DNA from 3 places in the Bacillus sp. ISL-39 genome. Region 2 is predicted to be linked to each of the others. Evidence: riboswitches for the same ligand, from Rfam matches in the RefSeq annotation. Region 2 holds a riboswitch; each other region holds the start of a gene.
What was found. A riboswitch is a leader RNA that binds a small molecule or an ion and turns the genes downstream of it on or off. The one in region 2 is predicted to bind cyclic di-GMP.

Region 1 (6,934 bases), on a different contig from region 2:
TAAAGAAGGTACCGTATTGAACGCCTTCAACCCGAAATTTTCGGCAGGTTCACTGATGGACATCGGCATCTATTGCCTCTATCCTCTCGTTGTCCTGTTTGGAGAGCCAAAGTCTATTCAGGCAACCGGCTATTTGCTTGAATCAGGTGTGGATGGGGAAGGCAGCCTGATTATGAAATATGAGGAAATGGATGCGGTCATCATGTTTTCGAAAATCACTGATTCATCTCTTCCTTCTGAGATACACGGCGAGAATGGGAACATCAAGATTGATAAAATCAGTACGCCGGAAAAAGTGGAAATTCTCTATCGTGATGGGAGATATGAAGATATTTCGAGAGAACAACTGGATGATAATATGTTTTATGAAGCGGAGGAATTCATTAACTTGATTCAGCAAGGGAAACTGGAATCAAGGAACAACTCGCTTGAAAACTCGAGGATCACGATGAGGATTCTTGATGAGGCAAGGTCGCAAATGGGTGTCAGATTCCCGAGCGACAAATAGAAAAAGGGCAGGTGCCTTTTGTGCACCTGCCTTTTAGCATTTTTCAGAATGCCCGAGGATCAATAATTCAAAAACTTCACGCATACTGGATCCGGCACCTTCACATCTGACTGCAGCAATGTCAATCTGCCTGTATCTGTATCACGGGAATACAGCGCGACATTGCTGGAATTCTGGTTGGCGGCAATCAGGAATTTCTCACTGGGGTCTAGCACAAAATCCCTTGGCCAATTCCCCTCCGTAGACGTAAGCTCGACAAAATCAAGCTGGAAGCTTTCTGGGTCCACCTTAAAAATCGCGATACTGTCATGGCCGCGGTTGGCAGCGTAGACGTACTTCCCATCAGATGAAATATGGATGGCGCTTCCTTGGTTGTTGTCGGTAAAATCTGCAGGCAGGGTGGAGATGGCCTGCAGCTGTTCAAAGCTGCCTTCCTGTGAATTGTATTTTAAAACAAGTACTTCAGAGCTGAATTCTGTCATCAAATAGGCGATGGTATTGTTTGGATGGAAAACAAGATGCCTTGGACCGCTGCCTGGTGCAATATGGAGCACACTCTTCTCGATCAGCTGGCCGTTATCCAGAGTATAGGTAATCAATTGGTCGATGCCAAGGTCGATTACTGCTGAATGGTTTCCGTCCGGTGTAAATCCCGCATAATGGGTGTGTGCTTTTTCCTGGCGCTCATCCGGTCCTGAGCCATCATGGACCGCGCTTGATAAGACCGACTCAATATTGCCTGTTTCAGGGTTCAGCAGATAGGAATCAGCAGACCCTTTATGGTAATTGGCGGATAAAAGCAGGTTATTTTCCTCGTTCACGCTCACATGGCATGGTGACGCTCCTTGTGCAAACTCGGAATTGATGAATGATAGCTTTCCGGAATCGAGAATGCGGAAACCTGCCACTCCTCCTGTACCACCTTCCTTTGCGACAGCATAGAGAAAGCGGTTGTCGTCACTGATTGTCAGGTATGTAGGATTTTCCAGGGCTGCCGCTGGTTCCACGTCGAGGATTTTTCCATTCACTGGATCAAGGGTGAAAGAGTAGATGCCCTCGCTGTCTTCTTTTGTATATGTACCGAAATAGCCTTTGAACTTTTCATGGGTTGCCATTATGAATGCCTCCAATTTGATTAAGCATTAATTGTCTAAGATATAGTCTAGCAAAAAAATCCTGGGTGACAAAATGTTACGAACAACAGGTGAATGGGTAAAATAGTACAGGAGATCTTCAGTTTGTAAAATGAATGTTAGATAACCTGACCAAAATCTGGACTTTAAGCTTTTTAAGGGATATGCTCTTTTATAATGAGATTCTAGCAAAGTTTTCTCAATAGACGAAAGAGCCTGATATCAGTTTAAAGTGTTTAGGAGGTTTATTATGAGCTTGCAAAAACAGATAATTGACGCATTGAATGTGAAGCCGCAAATCGATCCCCAGCAGGAAATCAGGAAGAGAATCGATTTTTTAAAGGAATATTTACTTGTCTCAAGGGCAAAAGGGTTCGTGCTTGGAATCAGCGGCGGCCAGGATTCCACCCTCGCTGGAAGGCTGGCGCAGATGGCAGCGGAGGAATTGCGGTCAGAAGGCAAGGAGGCCAAATTCGTAGCAGTCAGACTTCCATATGCTGTGCAAAAAGACGAGGAAGATGCACAGAAAGCATTGGACTTCATCAAGGCTGACCAGACGATCACCTTCAATATCCAGCCTGCTGTCGATACGTTCAATACACAGTTCGAGGAAGCGATTGGCGATAATATGACGGATTTTAATAAAGGAAACGCAAAGGCAAGGATGAGAATGATCACACAGTATGCCATCGCAGGACAGGAAGGCTTGCTGGTGATCGGGACAGACCATGCTGCCGAGGCTGTGACCGGATTCTTTACAAAATACGGGGACGGCGGTGCCGATTTGCTGCCTCTATCCGGACTGAACAAGCGTCAGGGCAGGGAACTGCTGAAGGCATTGAACGCAGAACCGAGACTGTACCTGAAAGAGCCTACTGCCGACCTTCTTGACAACAAGCCGCTTCAGTCCGATGAAACCGAGCTTGGAGTCAGCTATGAAGCAATCGATGACTATCTGGAAGGAAAGCAGATTGACGAAGCGGACGCTGGCAAAATTGAAGGCAGATACCTTGCTTCCGAGCATAAACGGCATATGCCTGCATCCATGTTTGATTCTTGGTGGAAGAGATAAGCATAAAAAAGCCTGGCTGAGATCTTCGATCAATCAGCCAGGCTTTTCATTTATTCAGTTTGCGCCACTGCGAAATGCGGCGTATCTTCTTTTTCCGTCACTTTGTCGATTTTATCGGTGAACATTTGGAAGACTCGCTTTTTCTCTTCCAATTCCTTGATATATTCCTTCAAATCATTGAATTTCTCCTCAAATGGCTGATGATACAGTTCACGGATTTTCCTGTTCAAGTCTGGATTCACTGTCGACTGGACGACTTGCTTTGTGATGTTGAATTTATATGTATACACTTTTAACTCGTTTTTAACTTCTTCATACTCCGAATCAATCTCTTGAAGAATCTCTTCAATTTCTGTTTTCCATTCATCTAGCGACTTCTTAACATGCTGTTCCATAAGGATCCTCCTGCCATTCGCCTGTAATAAAGCTTCTTCCCTTTATTCTAGCAAGCGAATTTTACATAGAGATTGCTGGGATATTACATTGTTAAAACAATCCTAGTCCGAATTTGTACAGTGCTTCCCAAAAGCTGTTTCTATCAATCTGCAGGTATTAAACTATCTCATAAAAGATTTCTCTATAAATGGTTCTAGGAAAAAAGACTCATCCTTGTAAGAAAATGGCGAAAATTGTTGAAATAACGGTACTATAGTTTTATATTTTAATTAGAACTGAAAAAGGCAAACTCATCGAAAGGTGAGGACGCAAAGCCACGAGTCTAAGGCATCACTGCTATGATCGTCGGGCTGCCAAAAAAGAACGGATGAGAACACCAGGTACAGGTGGATGGTTTTAAAGACTGTTTGCCACATTAAAATCCGCCGTCCTTTTGGGGGATTTTTTATTTGGAATGTCTCTTTCTGCACCATATTGCAAAAAGAAACGAATTTCACGTTTGTATATTGCGATATAGGATAAATAATACCTAAGATACTTGACAGGACAAAATAAAATGATCCTTTTGGCAGATTTGGTTTTAGCCAATGTTCAATTTTTTTATGAAAGGTGGAGGAAACGTTGACGGTTTTATTTGGGACGGTAGAGTACTTTGAACGGGAGATAGAGTTTCATTTATCTGAAGTTGAAAAAAGAGAGAGGTTCCGGGAAGAAATCAATCAAATTCAATTGAAGCTTGAAGAAGAGCTGCTTAATGACTTTATCTGCGACGAAAAGCTAAGGATGGAATGCTTGCAGAATCTATCGAATGCCTGCAGTAAGTTAACTGAAGATTATGTAGTTTGACAAGAAAAGCGGAAGCGCCTTGGTCAGCCCCGACAAGCGTCTTGAGGGGCTAGGCGGTGCGGCTGGACAATTCTCAAGTTATATCTTTCTTATTTCATACGAAAAGCCTGTGGACCGATCCACAGGCTTTTTCTATTGCTCTATTTAACTAGGCAGAGGGATAATACCTGGTTGGTATGTATTCTGCTTTGTAAAAGAAGAATGTCCTTTTGAGTATTTTTGATGAGGCTGGAACGGAAATCAACAACCACTATGGACAAGAGCATTATTTCAAAAAAGTGTTTGAACATCTCGTTTAAAGGATATGTTTATCAATAGGACAGCAAAAGGGGAATCGACATGGAGAAAAAGGAATATAACAAACTCGTAAGAGACCTGTTTCCTGATTTGATGAAGGAAAAGGGAAAGAAAGTAGAATTTGAAATTTTGGAAGCCAGTCAATATAGTGAAAAACTTATGGAGAAGTTCAATGAGGAAGTTGAGAAATTCCGTAATGCTGGAACAGACAGGCTGCTGAGTGAAATGGTTGATTTGCTTGAGGTGGTCTATGCGATTGCCGAGCACAGGGGAATCACTGAATCGGAAGTAGAGTTTATGCGCCAGCTGAAGAAGAATCGCAGCGGCGGCTTCAGGAAAAAAATCATGCTTAAAACAATTGAGGAAGAATCCTGATAAAAAAGCCCTCTGCCTTATCGGCGGAGGGCTTTTGCTATATCGTTAAGCAGATTTATGTGCAGCTTCTGGTGTTTGTTTGAAAACAGTTTTGCGGATGAAAGGAACCACCCAGCGGTCCAAGCCGTATTTACCAGCGTTGTAGCCAGCGAACAGGATGATGAAGCCGAAGAAGATGTCTGTTGGGTTGTGAGACACTGTTCCGGCAAGGAAGAAGCTGAAGTTCATCACAAGGCCGAAGAACATGGCTGCAGTTGTCAGTGTTCCTAGAATCAAGCCAAGACCAACCAGGAATTCTCCCAGCGGGACAATAAAGTTGAAAAGTTCGATATTCGGGAGTGCAAAACTTTCAAGGAAGTTTACATACCAACCATATACTGCGTTTCCGTCTGGACCTTTTACTGGATTGGCAACTGCATTTTTTAAATATCCAGTTGCGTCGAATCCTTCACCAGTTAATTTTCCCCATCCAGCAGTCATCCAATTGTAACCCAGCCAAACACGAATCACAGTCAACAGGCCAGCAGCAATATTGTTTTCTCTTAACCATTTAGCGAACATCTAAATCGCTTCCCTTCAAAAATTAATAATTATTACACTTATAAGATATCAAAGCAATTTATGGAAATCTGTGAAAAAAGTGTGAAGACACATATCAGCCATAATGTTTTGAACAAATTTTGTCAAATAAATTCCTTTAATGCAACATAATACCTACACAGGTATTTTTTTATTTTCCTTTTTCTTGTCGCATATGATGGAAATATATAGAATAAATATAGTGAGAAGTACAAGCTGGAAAGGGGAAGGTAAGGATGAGCGAGCTTTTATTCAAGCAGTTTGAATTAACAAGAGGTTCTTTTTTGAAAACAACTGAGGGCATCACTACGGAACAGGCAAGTGTCCAGCCAGAGGGCTTCAATAATAACATTCACTGGCACATCGGGCATGTGCTGACAGTTACAGAACAATTCATGATGGGATTCCCGAAAAAATCAAGTCATCTCCCTGTAAACTACATAGAGTTATTCGGAAATGGTACCCGTCCATCCGACTGGACTGGAGATGTTCCTTCCGTTGAAGTTTTGCGGGACCAATTGAAAGCGCAGCTGGGAAGGATCAAGGAAATACCGCCTTCAATGCTGGATGAAAAGCTCAAAAAGCCTTTCCTTGGGATGGAGACTTTCGGAGAGCTTGCGAACATGTCACTATTTCATGAAGCCTATCATCTTGGGCAAATTCACGTGATGAGAAAATTAGTAAAGTGATAGAGTAGCAAAAGCTATAAATGGGCTCTGTTTTATTAACCTGAAAACCCTTAATACGTAATAGTAAATAAGGGAAGCGGATGGTGTCTATAACACAACAATCAATGGAGGAACAGGCACAATAAAAAATGAGGAAAAGTAAGGGTTGGCAGGAATGGAGGCACTAGAAAATGTACCAGGAGAATTGCCCATATTGTAATGTGCACGCAGATGAAGAGCAGGAAATTGTACTGGAAAGTGAAACCTGTTATTTTATCCAGAAGGAGTCTGAGCAGCAAGTCCTGCAGGGAAGCGGGCTGATCATCCCGAAGCTCCATAAGCAAAATGTTTTTGAGTTATCAGATCAGGAATGGAAGGATTCCAGGGAGTTACTGCTTGAGACGAAGAAGATTCTTGACGAAAAGTATGCTCCAGACGGTTACAGTGTAGGGTGGAATACGGGACACGCTGGAGGGCAATCGATTTTCCATGCCCATTTGCATGTGATTCCGCGATTCAAGGATGAACCTCTCGCAGGCAAGGGGATCAGGTATTGGATTAAACAAAAGGAGAATAAGAGGAATTGAACCACGAAGTTTAGGTTGGGAAAATTTCCATGAAGATATTAGAATATTTTTACAAAAATGATTCCAAAATCCCGGGAGAGCAGTCCCGGGATTTTTCTATTTTAGAGGAGGGTTGGGTCTATAGTGGTATAGACATCTATACTGTTATTTAGATAGTCTAAGGTTACAGCATGAAAGCCTTTTCAAAGTTTAATAGATTAAATGGAGCAATCGCTCGGAAAAGGAGGAAACATGAAGAACAAAACACTAACGATTGCACTGTCAGCAGTTCTCGGTACAGGGGTGATGATTCCAGTCTCATTCGCGGACGGGAATCAAGTGCCGGGCCCATCGATTGAAAAGCGGGAGGGAAAAGCAGGCTTCCAGGAAGTCCATCCTGTGTTTTCGTGGGATAAGCCAGGTCCTTTATCGCCTGTACTTCATAAAGGATCGGTTCGGGGAGCGGGCATGGTCCAGCAGCCGCTGGATGAGAT
Region 2 (6,934 bases):
AACCGGACAATTGTCCGGTTTTTTTTACGGAGAAATTCCCTGTTCGGGCTGCAAGGGGTAATTTTTTCGTTATGTGACTGGTAAAATGAATCGTTTTGCTGTTGGTAAAAGCCACGGTTGGCAGCTGGAAAAATTATTCTCTTAATGATTGCTGATAATCTCCCAAACCGAAGTCCTAATCTCCTGGATGATCGCTATAATTGCCCGAAAAGTTCCTGTAATTAATCCAAAATAGATAATAATCGTGCCGTCTTCCTATTATTGGAGTTTTCTAGCAGGCCAGGCGGATTGACCCTGGTCGACTTCGGACAAGATCCACTCGATATTACAAAAAGCTGTCCGAACTTGGTGTGACTTCGGACAGGAATTAAGCACAATCGCGAAAAGCTTTCCCAGACTCAGTGCCACATCTCAATAAAAGAAATCAAAATTCGTCTGTCTTTCTCTTTTAGGGGGTTAAAATGAAAGAGCTTACAGGTTACAATATGATTGTCTAACCAATTTTTCATTGGAACGGAGGAAGATTTATGACGACAACAAAAACTAGCTCGCTGATCGAGCAGACTCAAAAGTATGGTGCGAATAACTATCATCCGCTGCCAATCGTGATTTCGAAGGCAGAGGGAGTTTGGGTAGAGGATCCTGAAGGCAACAAATACATGGACATGCTGAGCGCGTATTCGGCTGTCAATCAGGGGCATCGCCATCCTAAGGTCATCCAGGCGCTTAAAGACCAGGCTGATCGCGTGACTCTTACTTCAAGAGCTTTTCACAATGACCAGCTTGGACCATGGTATGAAAAGATTTGCAAGTTAACGAACAAAGAAATGGCATTGCCGATGAACACTGGTGCGGAAGCGGTTGAAACGGCTATTAAAGCAGCTCGCCGCTGGGCTTATGATGTAAAAGGCGTTGCGGATAACCAGGCTGAAGTGATCGCTTGTATCGGCAACTTCCATGGCCGCACAATGACGGCGGTCTCATTATCATCTGAAGAAGAATACAAACGAGGTTTCGGGCCGATGCTTCCGGGGATCAAACTGATTCCTTACGGAGACCTTGACGCACTTAAAGAAGCAATTACTCCTAACACAGCTGCCTTCCTGATTGAACCGATTCAGGGGGAAGCGGGAATTGTCATTCCGCCAGAAGGCTTCATGAAAGCTGCGTTTGATGTATGTAAAGAAAACAATGTCCTTTTCATTGCTGATGAGATCCAAGCCGGTCTTGCCAGGTCAGGAAAAATGTTCGCATGTGAATGGGAGGACATTGAGCCTGATATGTACATTCTTGGAAAAGCGCTTGGCGGTGGGGTTTTCCCAATTTCATGCGTCGTAGCAGACAATGATGTACTGGGAGTATTCAACCCTGGTTCCCACGGGTCTACTTTTGGCGGCAATCCGATGGCCTGCGCAGTTTCCATCGCGTCTTTGGATGTATTGATTGATGAGAAGCTTGCCGACCGCTCTCTGGAACTTGGTGAATATTTCATCAGCAAACTGCGTGAAATCGACAATTCCATCATCAAGGATATCCGCGGCCGCGGCCTGTTCATTGGCGTCGAGCTGTCCGAACCAGCACGAAAGTATTGTGAAGAATTAAAAGAAGAAGGCTTGCTCTGCAAAGAAACGCATGATACGGTCATCCGTTTTGCTCCGCCGCTTGTCATCAGCCAGGAAGAACTGGACTGGGCAATCGAAAGAATTAAAAAAGTATTATCATAAACATGAAAAAACCCGCCTTAATAGGGCGGGTTTTTCATTTTTGGCCAATTCAGGCGCATTTTTAGTTACCGAGTAGCTCGTGGTTCTGCTGCTTGCTCTTCTCTTTCGCTTGGTGCAAAAAGAAGACCGATGTTTATTAAACCAGCAATACCAACCAGACCATAGATGATGCGGGACAATGCTGAATCCTGTCCGCCGAAAATAGCTGCAACAAGGTCAAATTGGAAGAATCCTACTAAGCCCCAGTTAATGGCCCCAATAATGGTAAGTACAAGTGCTGCACGTTGAATACCGCTCATGGATGTTTCCTCCTTAAAAATAAATTTGTTCTTTTATAGATTGTTTCAGCTTGAAATGAATTATTCATCCGCCCTATATTTAATAGCTACCCTTTTGAAAAAGGTTGTAACTTTTTTCAGCACATTGGAGCACATTAAGAGGTGTATTTTTTGCAATGCTTTTTGAAAAAGAACATAATAATCCCTAGAGGAAGGTGATTTAAATGGATAACTTTACTTTTTACAATCCAACGAAACTGATATTTGGCAAAGACCAGCTTGAACAACTGAAAAATGAAGTCCCTCAGTATGGCAAGAAGGTGCTTCTTGTATATGGAGGCGGCAGCATCAAGCGCAATGGTCTTTATGATTCTGTCATGGACACTCTGACTGAAATTGGCGCGGAAGTATTCGAGCTTCCTGGTGTAGAACCGAATCCCCGTCTCTCGACTGTCCATAAAGGCGTGAAAATCTGCAAAGAAGAAGGCATTGAATTCCTGTTGGCAGTAGGCGGCGGCAGCGTTATTGACTGCACGAAGGCCATTGCTGCAGGGGCAAAATATGAAGGCGATGCCTGGGACCTGGTCACCAAGAAAGCTTTTGCTGCAGAAGCTCTTCCATTTGGTACGGTCCTCACTTTGGCAGCCACAGGCTCGGAAATGAATGCAGGTTCTGTCATCACCAACTGGGAAACGAATGAAAAGTATGGCTGGGGAAGCCCGGTCACATTCCCGAAATTCTCCATCCTTGATCCTGTGAACACTTTTACCGTTCCGAAGGATCAGACGATTTATGGAATTGTTGACATGATGTCACATGTATTGGAGCATTATTTCCATCTGACCGAAAACACCGAATTCCAGGACCGCATGTGCGAATCCTTGCTTTTGACAGTCATGGAAACAGCTCCGAAGCTGCTTGAGGACCTGGAGAACTATGAATACCGCGCAACCATCCTTTATTCAGGAACGATGGCTTTGAATGGGATCCTAAACATGGGTTACCGTGGCGATTGGGCGACACATAATATCGAACACGCCGTCTCGGCAGTATATGATATCCCTCACGGAGGCGGGCTTGCCATCCTGTTCCCGAACTGGATGAAGCATAATCTTAAGGTAAAACCAGAACGATTCAAGAAAATGGCTGTCAGGGTCTTCGGCGTGAACCCAGAAGGCAAGACTGACGAAGAAGCTGGCTTGGAAGGAATCGAAAAGCTGCGTGAATTCTGGAACAGCATCGGTGCACCGTCACGCCTTGCTGATTATGATATAGATGACAGCAAGCTGGAATTGATGGCGGATAAAGCCATGGCGAACGGTGAATTTGGCAATTTTGCGAAAATGAATAAAGACGACGTACAAGAAATTTATCGTATGTCATTATAAAAATCTAAAGGACCCGGGAGTATTTCCTGGGTCCTTTGTCTTTTGTATGGGTAAAAAAACTTATGTGAATTTTTTAAAATAACCATCGATACACTGAAAACATCCTTTTTTACGGGTAAAAAAAGAAGCTGAAGAAAAATTTACCAATATTTTTTCTGGGACTAAATGTTTAAGTAACTGGGTAACTGTGGTAAGTCTCTAAATGTAAGACAATGGCGCAGTAGGAACAATTTACATAAGCACAATCAACATCATCATGCTCAGGGCAAACCTGTTGAAAGACAGGGACGCAAAACAAGGAGTCTAAGGCTGCCACATTCAGCTAAGATTGTCCTAGTTGCCATGGATAGAGGAATTCAGGCTGTTGTTTTGTCGAGAAAAAGAGAATGAATACTTGTAAAAGGAGGGAAAATGCCTTTTGTAAATAACTGAAAATTCAATTTATTTATCATGCTTGATTTTAAATAAAGGCTGTTTTCGTATTGACTGTTGTTGTAGTCCTTACAACCGCATCCTTAAAGGTATCGGGGCTTTTTTCAGAAAAACTTCTGGACCAGATTTACATTAGGACTCGTAAAAACCCAGGTGCCGGGTTTTACTTTCATTGTGAAAGCAACAAAATTTACGAAAAGAGCCTAAATAAAAAGGAGTAGAAATTATGAAAATGAAAAAACGTTTATCTTTTTTAATCGCAATCATGTTTTTGTTTACGATCACTTTCCCGGTTACAGGTGCATTTGCTGCCGAAAATAATGAGCAAGAAGCAGAATTTAAAGAAAATAGTAAACAAGGTGAACAGATCCAAAAAAGTAATGAATCAGCTGAAATGTCCCAAAAGGGAAAGTCCGGTGGTGATGTAAAAGCAGCGTCTACGGAAAATGACCTTGAAAATAAGAAGAGTTCCGACTCTGAGACAATTGGACAAACTAAAAATAACTCAGAACAAGAAACAAACAATCCTGATGAATCTGAGACCAGTGCAAATCAGGAAGATAATCAGGAAAAAAATACAGAAGGAAATAATGGCCAAGAAGAAAATAATGCTTCAGAAGAAAACAATGGCCAAGAAGAAAATAATGCTCCAGAAGAAAACAATGGCCAAGAAGAAAATACGCCGGCAGATAGCGAAAATGAGTCGACACCAGCTGAGGATGGAACCGTGCCAGGCGATGATAATAAAAGCACCCAGATTCACCTGCACATCGATCAGTGTGTCAATCCTGTTGAAACGGCCTATGTCCAGGTTAGCGGCGTGTGGGAGGAAATGACGAATCCAGGTTCTTCTCCTTTATTTAAAGCGTTTGATGAAGGGGAGTACATTAAAGATGATGTCACGGCATTCAAGCTGATTTTTACAACAGGTGAAGAGCTGGTTGTCCCGATCAGTGATGTAAGAGTGGGAGTCGAAGCGGAAGGCTCTGTTAATTATTGGCTGGATGACTGTGGAATTCCTGCAGAAGAGCCATCTGAACCGGATGAGAAGATGACACTACTATCTATGATAAAAATTATGATTGATGAGAATACAAGTCACATTGAAAAAGTGACACTGCTAATGATGAGCGGGGAGAGAGTTGAGTTTGAAAGGATCAATGAACTTTTCAGTCTCACTCTGACGGAAGAAATCCAACTGGAATTGATTCGTGGCATAGAGATTACTGGCAACGGTGAGACAAAGCTGATTTTGCTTTCAGAAATCGAGTCTCTGGAAATTGTGGAAAGTGTCCTTACACTTCAAGTGAACTGGGAGATGGATGGTGAAATAGTCGAGGAAGAAACAGAAGAGGAAAGTGAGACCACAGCACCTGGCAATAATTCAGGTTCTGGAAATACATCTGATGGCACAACAAATGAACAAGTATGGAACGGTGAGGTCCTTCCTCAAACTGGTGAAAGCAGCAGGACGATGTTCTATGTACTGGGCTTCCTGATTGCGGCAGGAGGAGTCATGCTAAGGTTCAGGAATCCATTGAAGAACTAAACTCGAGTTGGAGGGGAAATGATTCCCCTCTTTATTTGATTATGAGGTGAAATTGATGAGAAAAGTAATGTCGATATTATTGATAATAGCTGGTCTCTCGATCTTCTTGTATCCAGCTGCAAAGGATTATTACACCTCCTACAATCAGGAGAATATGATTGAAGAATGGGAAGGCGGCAATCAGGAAAATACGGTGGCTGCTGAGAGTCTTAGTGAACTTGAGGAAGTATTCAGTATAGAAACCCAGGCGGAGAGCGATGTGAGTGATATTACACAAGTTGAAAATCAAGAGTCTGAGGAAGGAACGGCATCTGGCACAGCAAAAATAAAACAGAAATCTCGGGCTGGCATGGTTGGTGTCATTGAAATTGACAAGATTGGCGTGAAGATTCCGATTTTGAATGGTGCATCGGATGCAAACTTGGAGAAAGGCGCTGGTCTCCTGGAAGGAACGGCAGCCCCCGGAATGCCTGGCAACAGTGCGATTGCTGCCCATCGAAACAGAGCCTATGGAAGCATGTTCAACCGGCTCAATGAAATAGGCGTAGGGGATACCGTGACGGTCAAAGATCAAAACAATACTTACCAATATGAAGTGTACGAAACGCTTGTGGTGGAACCACATGAAACCTCCGTACTCAATGGCAGCCAGGATGAAAAGGTTCTTACTCTCATTACGTGTACGCCTATTGATACGGCAACACACAGGCTGATTGTCAAAGCGAAAATCAAGCCATAATAGATTCTGTGTTTTTACCATCCATGAGAGGGTATGGGATTAAGAGAAATGATAAATTCTAGGAGGAGAAGATGGAATTTAACAGTGTTCTGCTGGCATTTGTGTTCATTGCAGTCTTGCTGGCTGCCGGAATGCTCCTGCGGATGACGATTCCTTTTTTCCAAAAGTATTTTATCCCTACTTCCCTTATTGCAGGTCTAATTGGATTGTTAATGAGCAAGGAAGCATTGGGGAAGCTAGGGTCAATCATTCCTGGAGCAGGATTTCTTGAAAATGGCGTATACCCCGAAAAAGTGTACGATGCGATGCTTTCGATTCCTGAAGTCGCGATCACCATTATTTTTGCCTCGCTTTTTTTAGGTAAAAAAATTCCCGGGATCAAAAAGATATGGAAGATTGCCGGTCCACAAGTTGCCTATGGACAAACCGTATCATGGGGTCAGTATGTGGTCGGAATCCTTCTGGCGATTTTTATTTTGAAGCCAGTTTTCGGTCTTCCTCCAATGGCAGGCGCCCTGATTGAAATCGGATTTGAAGGCGGGCCAGGTACAGCTGCCGGTATGAGAGGGACATTCGAGGCACTCGATTTTTCTGAAGGAGCCAGTATTGCCCTAGGCCTGGCAACAGTCGGGATCCTGACTGGTGTGATTACCGGCATTATCATTGTCAATTGGGGCATCAAAAAAGGTATGGCGAAGGAAGCGAAAAAAGCTTCCGAGCTTTCTGGCCAAGAGCAAAAAGGCCTGTATCCTGAGGATGAAGAACGGTCGGCTGGAGAATTATCAACAAGATCGGAATCAATTGAATCGCTGACGGTCAACTTC
Region 3 (6,934 bases), on a different contig from region 2:
TTGCTTCGATCCATTCTGACGTAATATAGTCACGTACCCACTTTTCTTCAAATTCTACATCATCACGCCGTGTGATATTCAACAGACATCCGGAGTCATCAAAGAAAACATACTTTCCGTCTTTCGTTTTGGCCTGAGCTGTGAAAACACCCATTGGGTCAGCTTCCTGATATACTTTCATATTGCAGAAAGCACAAACATCATCGGCACCGGGTTCATGGGGGCCATCTGCATGACCATCATCCTCGTGTTTCACTTCTGTTGCGGCAGTCTCCTGACCGTCTTTCTGCTCGTTTTCAGCTGCTTCTTCTCCGCAGGCAGAAACAATTATCATTAAAAAGAATGCTATCATGACAGCAAATAATTTCTTCATTAAATTCTCCTCCTTTGATCGAATTTAATCCTATCAAGGAGTTGTGATTAAAATACGAAAAATCAATGGGGAAAACGTGAGAAGCTCACTGTTTTTATGAATATTTTGTGACAGGTTTTCCAACCTCGTATATGGTATGCCAGATTGCAGTTCCTGAACAACTTATTAGGCACTTTATAAGTTCAAAAAGGAATTCACATCCTGGTGTGTTCGTTAAGCATAAATGAACGTGAAAATACATGGTCTAAAGAGCGAGCTGGCACTGTAATTTATATAAAAGCTTTACTGTTTATCCTGTTTATTCATGCTTTTAAACTTCATGAAATCCAGATAGTAAGCAAAATCTTCCTTGCTGATTCCATTTTTTATCGCTTCATCAACGAGCCCAGCCCATTCCTCATCAACAGGCATCATTTGCTGTCCCATCAAATACTCAACGGTTGTATCCAGATGGTCTGCCAGTCTGGAAAGCACCTGTAGAGAGGGGTTTCCCTGGATCCCCCTTTCGATATAACTGAGATAGGATTTGGAAACATTCGCTTTTTCTGAGAGCTCGCTAATAGAATACTTTTTTTCAAGCCTTAAGCTTTTAATTTTCTCGCCAATCGCCATAGGGGAATCTCCTTTTAATTCATCTATTAATTCATTATAACGAACAGAATAGTTCTTTTAAAAATACAAGAAACTGAGATAAACGGAGTATTTTCTTAAAAAAGAACGATTTTTGTTCTTTTTTGAGAAAATTAGCCATATTTTAGACTTTTTCAAGATTGGTACAAATGAACTATACTTCAATGGAATAATGCAGCAAGGCACTTTAAAAAGGGGGCTGGATGGCCGTGTACAGAAAAAATTGTGATCGATGCAATCGTCCTTCGTTTAGCAGCAGCGAGGTTGGGGAGTGGCTCTGCCCGATTTGCGGAAATGATTTAACGAGATATCCGTTCTTTAATGCCATCAGTCTTGAAAAAGTGGCCATGTTATCAGACTGGAAAAAGCAAAAGTATAAAAAAACTACCCATCCATAAGTTTATGGGGGTAAATGAATAAAAAGAGTACAACAATTAAGGATGTTATTTGACAAAAAACTTTATTTAAATGATTGTAATTTTTAGATAAATGACCGTTATAGCTGTGATTTTGTAATTGTTTGGAAGAAAAAAGAAAAAAACCTTCAAATGCTGGCGACAAATAATTACATGTTAAATATATAGAACAAGGTACAATGACATTGGGAGTTCAGAAGTGAGTAAAAAGGTACAGAAAAAGGCAAACTTGTTGAAAAACTAGGACGCAAAGTCACGGGTCTAAGGTGCAATCGACTATGATGGCCGGACTGCCTGGAATACTAACTGTATTTTGGGGGGAAGAACTTGATTAAAGAGCAGGTAGTTTTCGAAGAACTGGATACAGAATGGATGCAGCTAATATTAACAGCATTAGAAATGGGAATTAACAAAGAAGAAATCAGGGAATTTTTAACGAAGACGAAAAATAGCTAAGTGGTTTATACATAGAGAATAAAAGTGCGATCGAGCAGCTCTTATGGAGGTGCTTTTTATTTTTTTCGTAATGGCTGTTTTTTTTATATTGATTGCTGCTTTTCGAACATATACTGGAATCCGAGTTTATTAAGGTATCGGGGCTCTTTTCGAGGAGAATTCTAAAGGACAGCCATGAAGGCTGTCCTTGAATTATTTATTATGGAGTCTCCATTTATTGAATTCCAGAAACTCACGGAATTGATCCTTCGTGATTCCAGAATCCATTGCCTCTTTTACAAGATTGACCCAGTCTGAATCCATGTTCTCTTTATCGGGTTGTTCATGAATGAGATGGTCCACAGGTACATTCAGTACTCCAGCTATTTTTTCTAAAAATTGTATTGAAGGATTTGTTTGGAGATTTCGCTCTAGGGAACTCAAATATGATTTTGCCACGCCAGCTTGCTCTGCCAATTCGGATAGGGACATTCTTTTTTCTTGTCGAAGTTTTTTGACGCGTTCACCAATCAATGTTATCCACACACCTTATCAATTTATATTTACATCATAACAAATCTGATAAAATAGTTCCATATTGAGAACAACTTATAGAACAATTATAACCAAACATCAAGTCTTCCTGGTCTACTTTTAATAAAAAACATGTTGGGAAAAAACTCGTTGCTTTTATATCGGCCATTGCAGTGCTCAGTTATACATCATTTTAGGGATAATTAATTAAAATCCAAACACAGTTGTCCGCTGTATTCAAACGGGCCTAAAAAAGGTAAAATGGTAGCAATAAGACAAGATACGGGTGATGTGTTATGCAGAAAAAATATTTATTGATCTATGAAGAAATTTCAAAACAGATTCAGGAAGGTGTTTATCCTCCTAAAACGATTTTGCCTTCTGAAAACGAATTTGCGGATATGTATCAAACTTCCAGGGAAACCATCCGCAAAGCGCTGAATCTGCTAGCTCAAAATGGATTCATCCAAAAAATCCGCGGCAAAGGTTCACTGGTGCTGGACTTGAAACGACATCAGTTTCCGATAACCGGATTGATCAGTTTCAAAGAACTGGCGGAGAACATGGGCGGAAAAGCGAAAACGACTGTGGAAGAGTTCACTCTCGAGCTGGCGGGCCGGGAAATTGCCCGGGAATTGAATGTAGCGGATGATGAAAAGGTTTGGAAGGTAAAAAGAGTCCGGCATATTGATGAAGAACGAGTGATTCTCGATAAGGATTATCTCGTAGAAAGGCATGTGCCAGGACTGTCACGCGAGAAATGCGAAAACTCAATATTTGAGTACATTGAAGGTCAGCTTGAGAAAAAAATCAGCTTTGCGAAGAAAGAATTCACGGTGGAGGAACCCAGCGAGGAGGACCGGGAGCTTCTTGATATGGAAGGATTCCATGCAATCGTCATCGTGAAAAACTATATTTATTTTGATGATGCCACCCTGTTCCAATATACAGAGTCAAGGCACCGTCCCGACAAGTTCCGGTTCGTTGATTTTGCCAGACGGATGGATACGCAGACTCTATGAATAAAAAGAAGCTGCCATTGATGATGCCGGGTGAACCAGGCAATCAAATGGCAGCTTTTTATTTATTCAGTAAGGAACTGGATACTTCACTTAAAGACGTGCTCTTCTCCAGCTCCTGACTTCTCCAGTCGGAAAGGTACTTTTCTGATTAATGCTTCGGGTACTTCCCGACAAGGTGGATGGCGCTGATGATTCTTTTATTGATCCAGGCTCTGTTTTCCTGGGTATTTAGCTGTTCGTAGACCATCTTCCGGCCGTCTTCTGTAGTGACATAGTGACTTGGAAGAGTATTCAGGCTGATGGCGATAATATCATTCCGGCACTTCTGACAATTGCAAAAAGTCTGGTAATCCGGGCTCATCATCAGCACATTAACAAGAGTCGAAACGACCTCTTCCATTACATTGACATAACTAAATTTCATGGTGTCTCTCTCCCTATTGATGTCCTAAGTTAAATTATAGTTGAATGACGCAAATATAAAATCTTTTTTTTATCTTTGTTATAAGATAGGTCTAATTACACTTCGTTATACAAAATAATGGAAGTTCAGCTGGATGTTTCATAGTCGTAGGACAGGGAATTTTAGATAGTGGAGAATTTTTTAAAAGGAGATGTTGAAACTATGGGTAAAAAAATTGCCTGTGTAATAACAGACTTATTTGAAGATGTAGAATATCTCGAGCCTTCACGTGCTTTTACCGAAGCAGGGCATGAAGTTATAACAATTGAAAAGGAAAAAGGGAAGACCGTAACAGGGAAGCAAGGAAAAGCCGAGGTCAAGATTGATGAGAGCATCGACAACGTCAAGCCCGAAGATTTCGATGCCTTATTCATTCCGGGCGGCTTCTCACCAGACCAGCTGCGTGAAGATGACCGATTCGTGCAATTCGCCAAGTACTTCATGGACGAGAAGAAGCCAGTCTTCGCGATTTGCCACGGACCACAGCTGCTGCTGACAGCTAAAACACTCGAAGGCAGAGGCGCGACAGGCTACAAGTCCATCCGCGTCGACATGGAATATGCCGGAGCAAAATACATGGACAAAGAAGTCGTAGTCTGCTGCAATCAGCTCGTGACAAGCAGGGAGCCGAAGGATATCCCGGCGTTCAACCGTGAAGCACTTAAGGTTCTGGGATAATATTGGTAGAGAACCCTTTTGCCTCGGCAGAAGGGTTTTTTATTGTGTGTGGAAACTGGAAAAAAACCTGTGGAATTTCCAATTCGCTATAAAAATGAAAAACTCGCTATAAAACCGAAAAACTCGCTATAAAAACGAGAAAGTCGCTATAAAAACGAGAAAGTCGCTATAAAAATGATAAAGTCGCTATAAAAATGATAAAGTCGCTATAAAAGTGAAGTTTACGCTATAAAAAAATATTGCAGAGATTTGTTTTTAGGATGTTACGCCAAGTCACATGATCCAATCCAGTAAACTAATGCTATTTTCATTTTTACCCTTCGGTGAACTGGTTCATTTTGCGAAATTTTACGTATAAGATAATATAAAGGATGAAATAAATCAGGGAGATGACGGAATGATTGTTTTAAAATCGGCACGTGAGATTGAAAATATGAAGGCAGCGGGCAAGCTGCTCGCTTCCGTGCATAAAGAATTGCGCAAACTTATCAAGCCGGGGGTAACCACTTGGGAAATCGACCAGTTTGTTGAGGATTACTTGAAAAAGCATGGAGCCACTCCTCAGCAGAAGGGCTACCGTAATTATCAATATGCAACGTGTGCCAGCATCAATGATGAGGTTTGCCATGGCTTTCCTCGGAGAGAGGCGTTGAATGATGGCGATATCGTCACAATCGATATGGTCGTCAACTTGAATGGCGCCCTCGCCGATTCAGCCTGGAGCTATGCAGTCGGCAATATCAGCGAACAATCGCAAAGGCTGCTGGAGGTAACAAAAGAGGCATTATATCGCGGTATTGCTGCATCCGTACCAGGCAATCGGGTCGGCGATATCGGCCATGCGATCCAGTCATATGTGGAGGGTGAAGGCTTTTCTGTTGTGCGCGAGTTCATCGGCCACGGCATTGGCTCTGTTATTCATGAAAAGCCTGATATTCCCCACTATGGCCTGCCAGGCAAGGGGCCGAGGCTCAAGGAAGGCATGGTGTTCACTATCGAGCCGATGGTCAATGTCGGTGAGTGGAAAACAAAGATGGACGATAATGGCTGGACAGCAAGAACAGTGGACGGAAAGCTGTCTGCCCAGTATGAGCATACCATTGCGATCATGAGGGACGGTCCTGTCATTCTGACGGAACAGGATTAAAAATGCTTCGCGCTAAACCGTTAGTTTGGTCCGGTCATTTTAACAGAACAAGATTAACTAATTCATCGGGCTAAACCAAAGTTTGGCCCGATCATTTTATTAATTATGAAAAAAATTTTCATCATTCGTAAATAATGATGAAAATTATTTGGTAAAATAAAGTAATCAGAAAAGGGGGCGGAAAAATGGCCAGTGAACTGAATGGAAAAAATGTCATCGTTAAAATAAACGCGATCTACTCATCTCTTTCCTCAAAGGAGAAAACGGTCGCAGATTACATATTAAATAATACTCAGGAAATCATCCATCTATCAATCACCGAATTTTCGGAGCATGCCTCTGTTGCCGAAGCAACGATTTTTCGCTTTTGCAAAAGGCTTGGATTCAGGGGATATCAAGCTTTCAAAATCGCCCTTGCGAGTGAACTCGTGGAACCGATCAAGAATATCCATGAGGAAATAAAGGAAGAAGATGAGGTCGTCACCCTTGCGCAAAAAGTTTTCGCAGGGCATATTGAAGCAATGAAAGAAACGCTGGATCTATTGGATGCCACCGTGCTTGAAAGCATCATCGAAGTTCTTGGCAAAGCTTCGAGAATCGATTTTTACGGATCAGGAGGGTCATCGGCTATCGCACTTGATGCCTACCATAAATTTCTCCGGACAGGCATTCATTGCAATGCCCACAGTGATGGCCACCAGCAAATCATTTCGGCAGCGCTGCTCGGCTCCGGGCAGGCGGCGATCGGCATTTCGCATAGCGGCAGTAATAAAGATGTCATAGAAGCATTGAAGATAGCAAAAGCTAACGGGGCAGCGACCATCGCGATCACAGGCCATTACAAGTCGCCTCTGTCGAAAGAAGCGGATTATGTACTATATACGACATCAAGGGAAACGTTGTTCAAGTCAGAAGCACTGGCGTCAAGACTGGTTCAGCTAAGCTTGATTGATGTGCTTCACGTCGCTGTATCCGTCCGCAGGCAGGAACAAACTCTTGGCAACCTGCAAAAAATTAGGGAAGCGATATCGATTAAAAGATATTAATCATGAAAAAAATTTTCATAAAATAGATATACATACGAAAAAATATTTGATACTATCAGATTATAACGAAGCTCTTTCGGAATAACGGAGACCAGTAGGGAAGTTCATTCGAAAAAGAGCCTGACGAAAAGGAGTGCATCGATGTGAAGATAGGAATGGTTGGCCTTGGGAAAATGGGCTATAACTTGGT

Region 1: it holds a riboswitch for cyclic di-GMP, as region 2 does, so the genes downstream of both, J7E37_RS07700 (hypothetical protein) here and J7E37_RS09315 (LPXTG cell wall anchor domain-containing protein) in region 2, are expected to answer to the same signal.
Region 3: it holds a riboswitch for cyclic di-GMP, as region 2 does, so the genes downstream of both, J7E37_RS07135 (anti-repressor SinI family protein) here and J7E37_RS09315 (LPXTG cell wall anchor domain-containing protein) in region 2, are expected to answer to the same signal.

The regions. Positions count from the first base shown of each region.
Region 1 covers NZ_JAGGQM010000006.1:2,977-9,910, forward strand. Annotated here, with positions in the region: gene J7E37_RS07680 (Gfo/Idh/MocA family protein) at 1-508, shown strand, start outside; gene J7E37_RS07685 (lactonase family protein) at 568-1,623, opposite strand; gene nadE (ammonia-dependent NAD(+) synthetase) at 1,892-2,713, shown strand; gene J7E37_RS07695 (hypothetical protein) at 2,764-3,108, opposite strand; cyclic di-GMP riboswitch class I at 3,383-3,467, shown strand; gene J7E37_RS07700 (hypothetical protein) at 3,731-3,955, shown strand; gene J7E37_RS07705 (nucleoside triphosphate pyrophosphohydrolase) at 4,295-4,627, shown strand; gene J7E37_RS07710 (DoxX family protein) at 4,673-5,188, opposite strand; gene J7E37_RS07715 (DinB family protein) at 5,443-5,895, shown strand; gene J7E37_RS07720 (HIT family protein) at 6,066-6,461, shown strand; gene J7E37_RS07725 (serine hydrolase domain-containing protein) at 6,693-6,934, shown strand, end outside.
Region 2 covers NZ_JAGGQM010000009.1:44,425-51,358, forward strand. Annotated here, with positions in the region: gene J7E37_RS09300 (ornithine--oxo-acid transaminase) at 528-1,724, shown strand; gene J7E37_RS09305 (DUF378 domain-containing protein) at 1,790-2,023, opposite strand; gene J7E37_RS09310 (iron-containing alcohol dehydrogenase) at 2,227-3,390, shown strand; cyclic di-GMP riboswitch class I at 3,645-3,735, shown strand; gene J7E37_RS09315 (LPXTG cell wall anchor domain-containing protein) at 4,049-5,371, shown strand; gene J7E37_RS09320 (class D sortase) at 5,427-6,110, shown strand; gene J7E37_RS09325 (sodium/glutamate symporter) at 6,182-6,934, shown strand, end outside.
Region 3 covers NZ_JAGGQM010000005.1:216,671-223,604, reverse strand. Annotated here, with positions in the region: gene J7E37_RS07150 (nitrous oxide reductase accessory protein NosL) at 1-373, opposite strand, end outside; gene J7E37_RS07145 (helix-turn-helix domain-containing protein) at 656-985, opposite strand; gene J7E37_RS07140 (hypothetical protein) at 1,207-1,401, shown strand; cyclic di-GMP riboswitch class I at 1,632-1,717, shown strand; gene J7E37_RS07135 (anti-repressor SinI family protein) at 1,747-1,875, shown strand; gene J7E37_RS07130 (helix-turn-helix domain-containing protein) at 2,068-2,388, opposite strand; gene treR (trehalose operon repressor) at 2,685-3,410, shown strand; gene J7E37_RS22215 (hypothetical protein) at 3,407-3,529, shown strand; gene J7E37_RS07120 (late competence development ComFB family protein) at 3,559-3,834, opposite strand; gene J7E37_RS07115 (type 1 glutamine amidotransferase domain-containing protein) at 4,036-4,551, shown strand; gene map (type I methionyl aminopeptidase) at 4,949-5,698, shown strand; gene J7E37_RS07105 (MurR/RpiR family transcriptional regulator) at 5,884-6,744, shown strand; gene gnd (phosphogluconate dehydrogenase (NAD(+)-dependent, decarboxylating)) at 6,888-6,934, shown strand, end outside.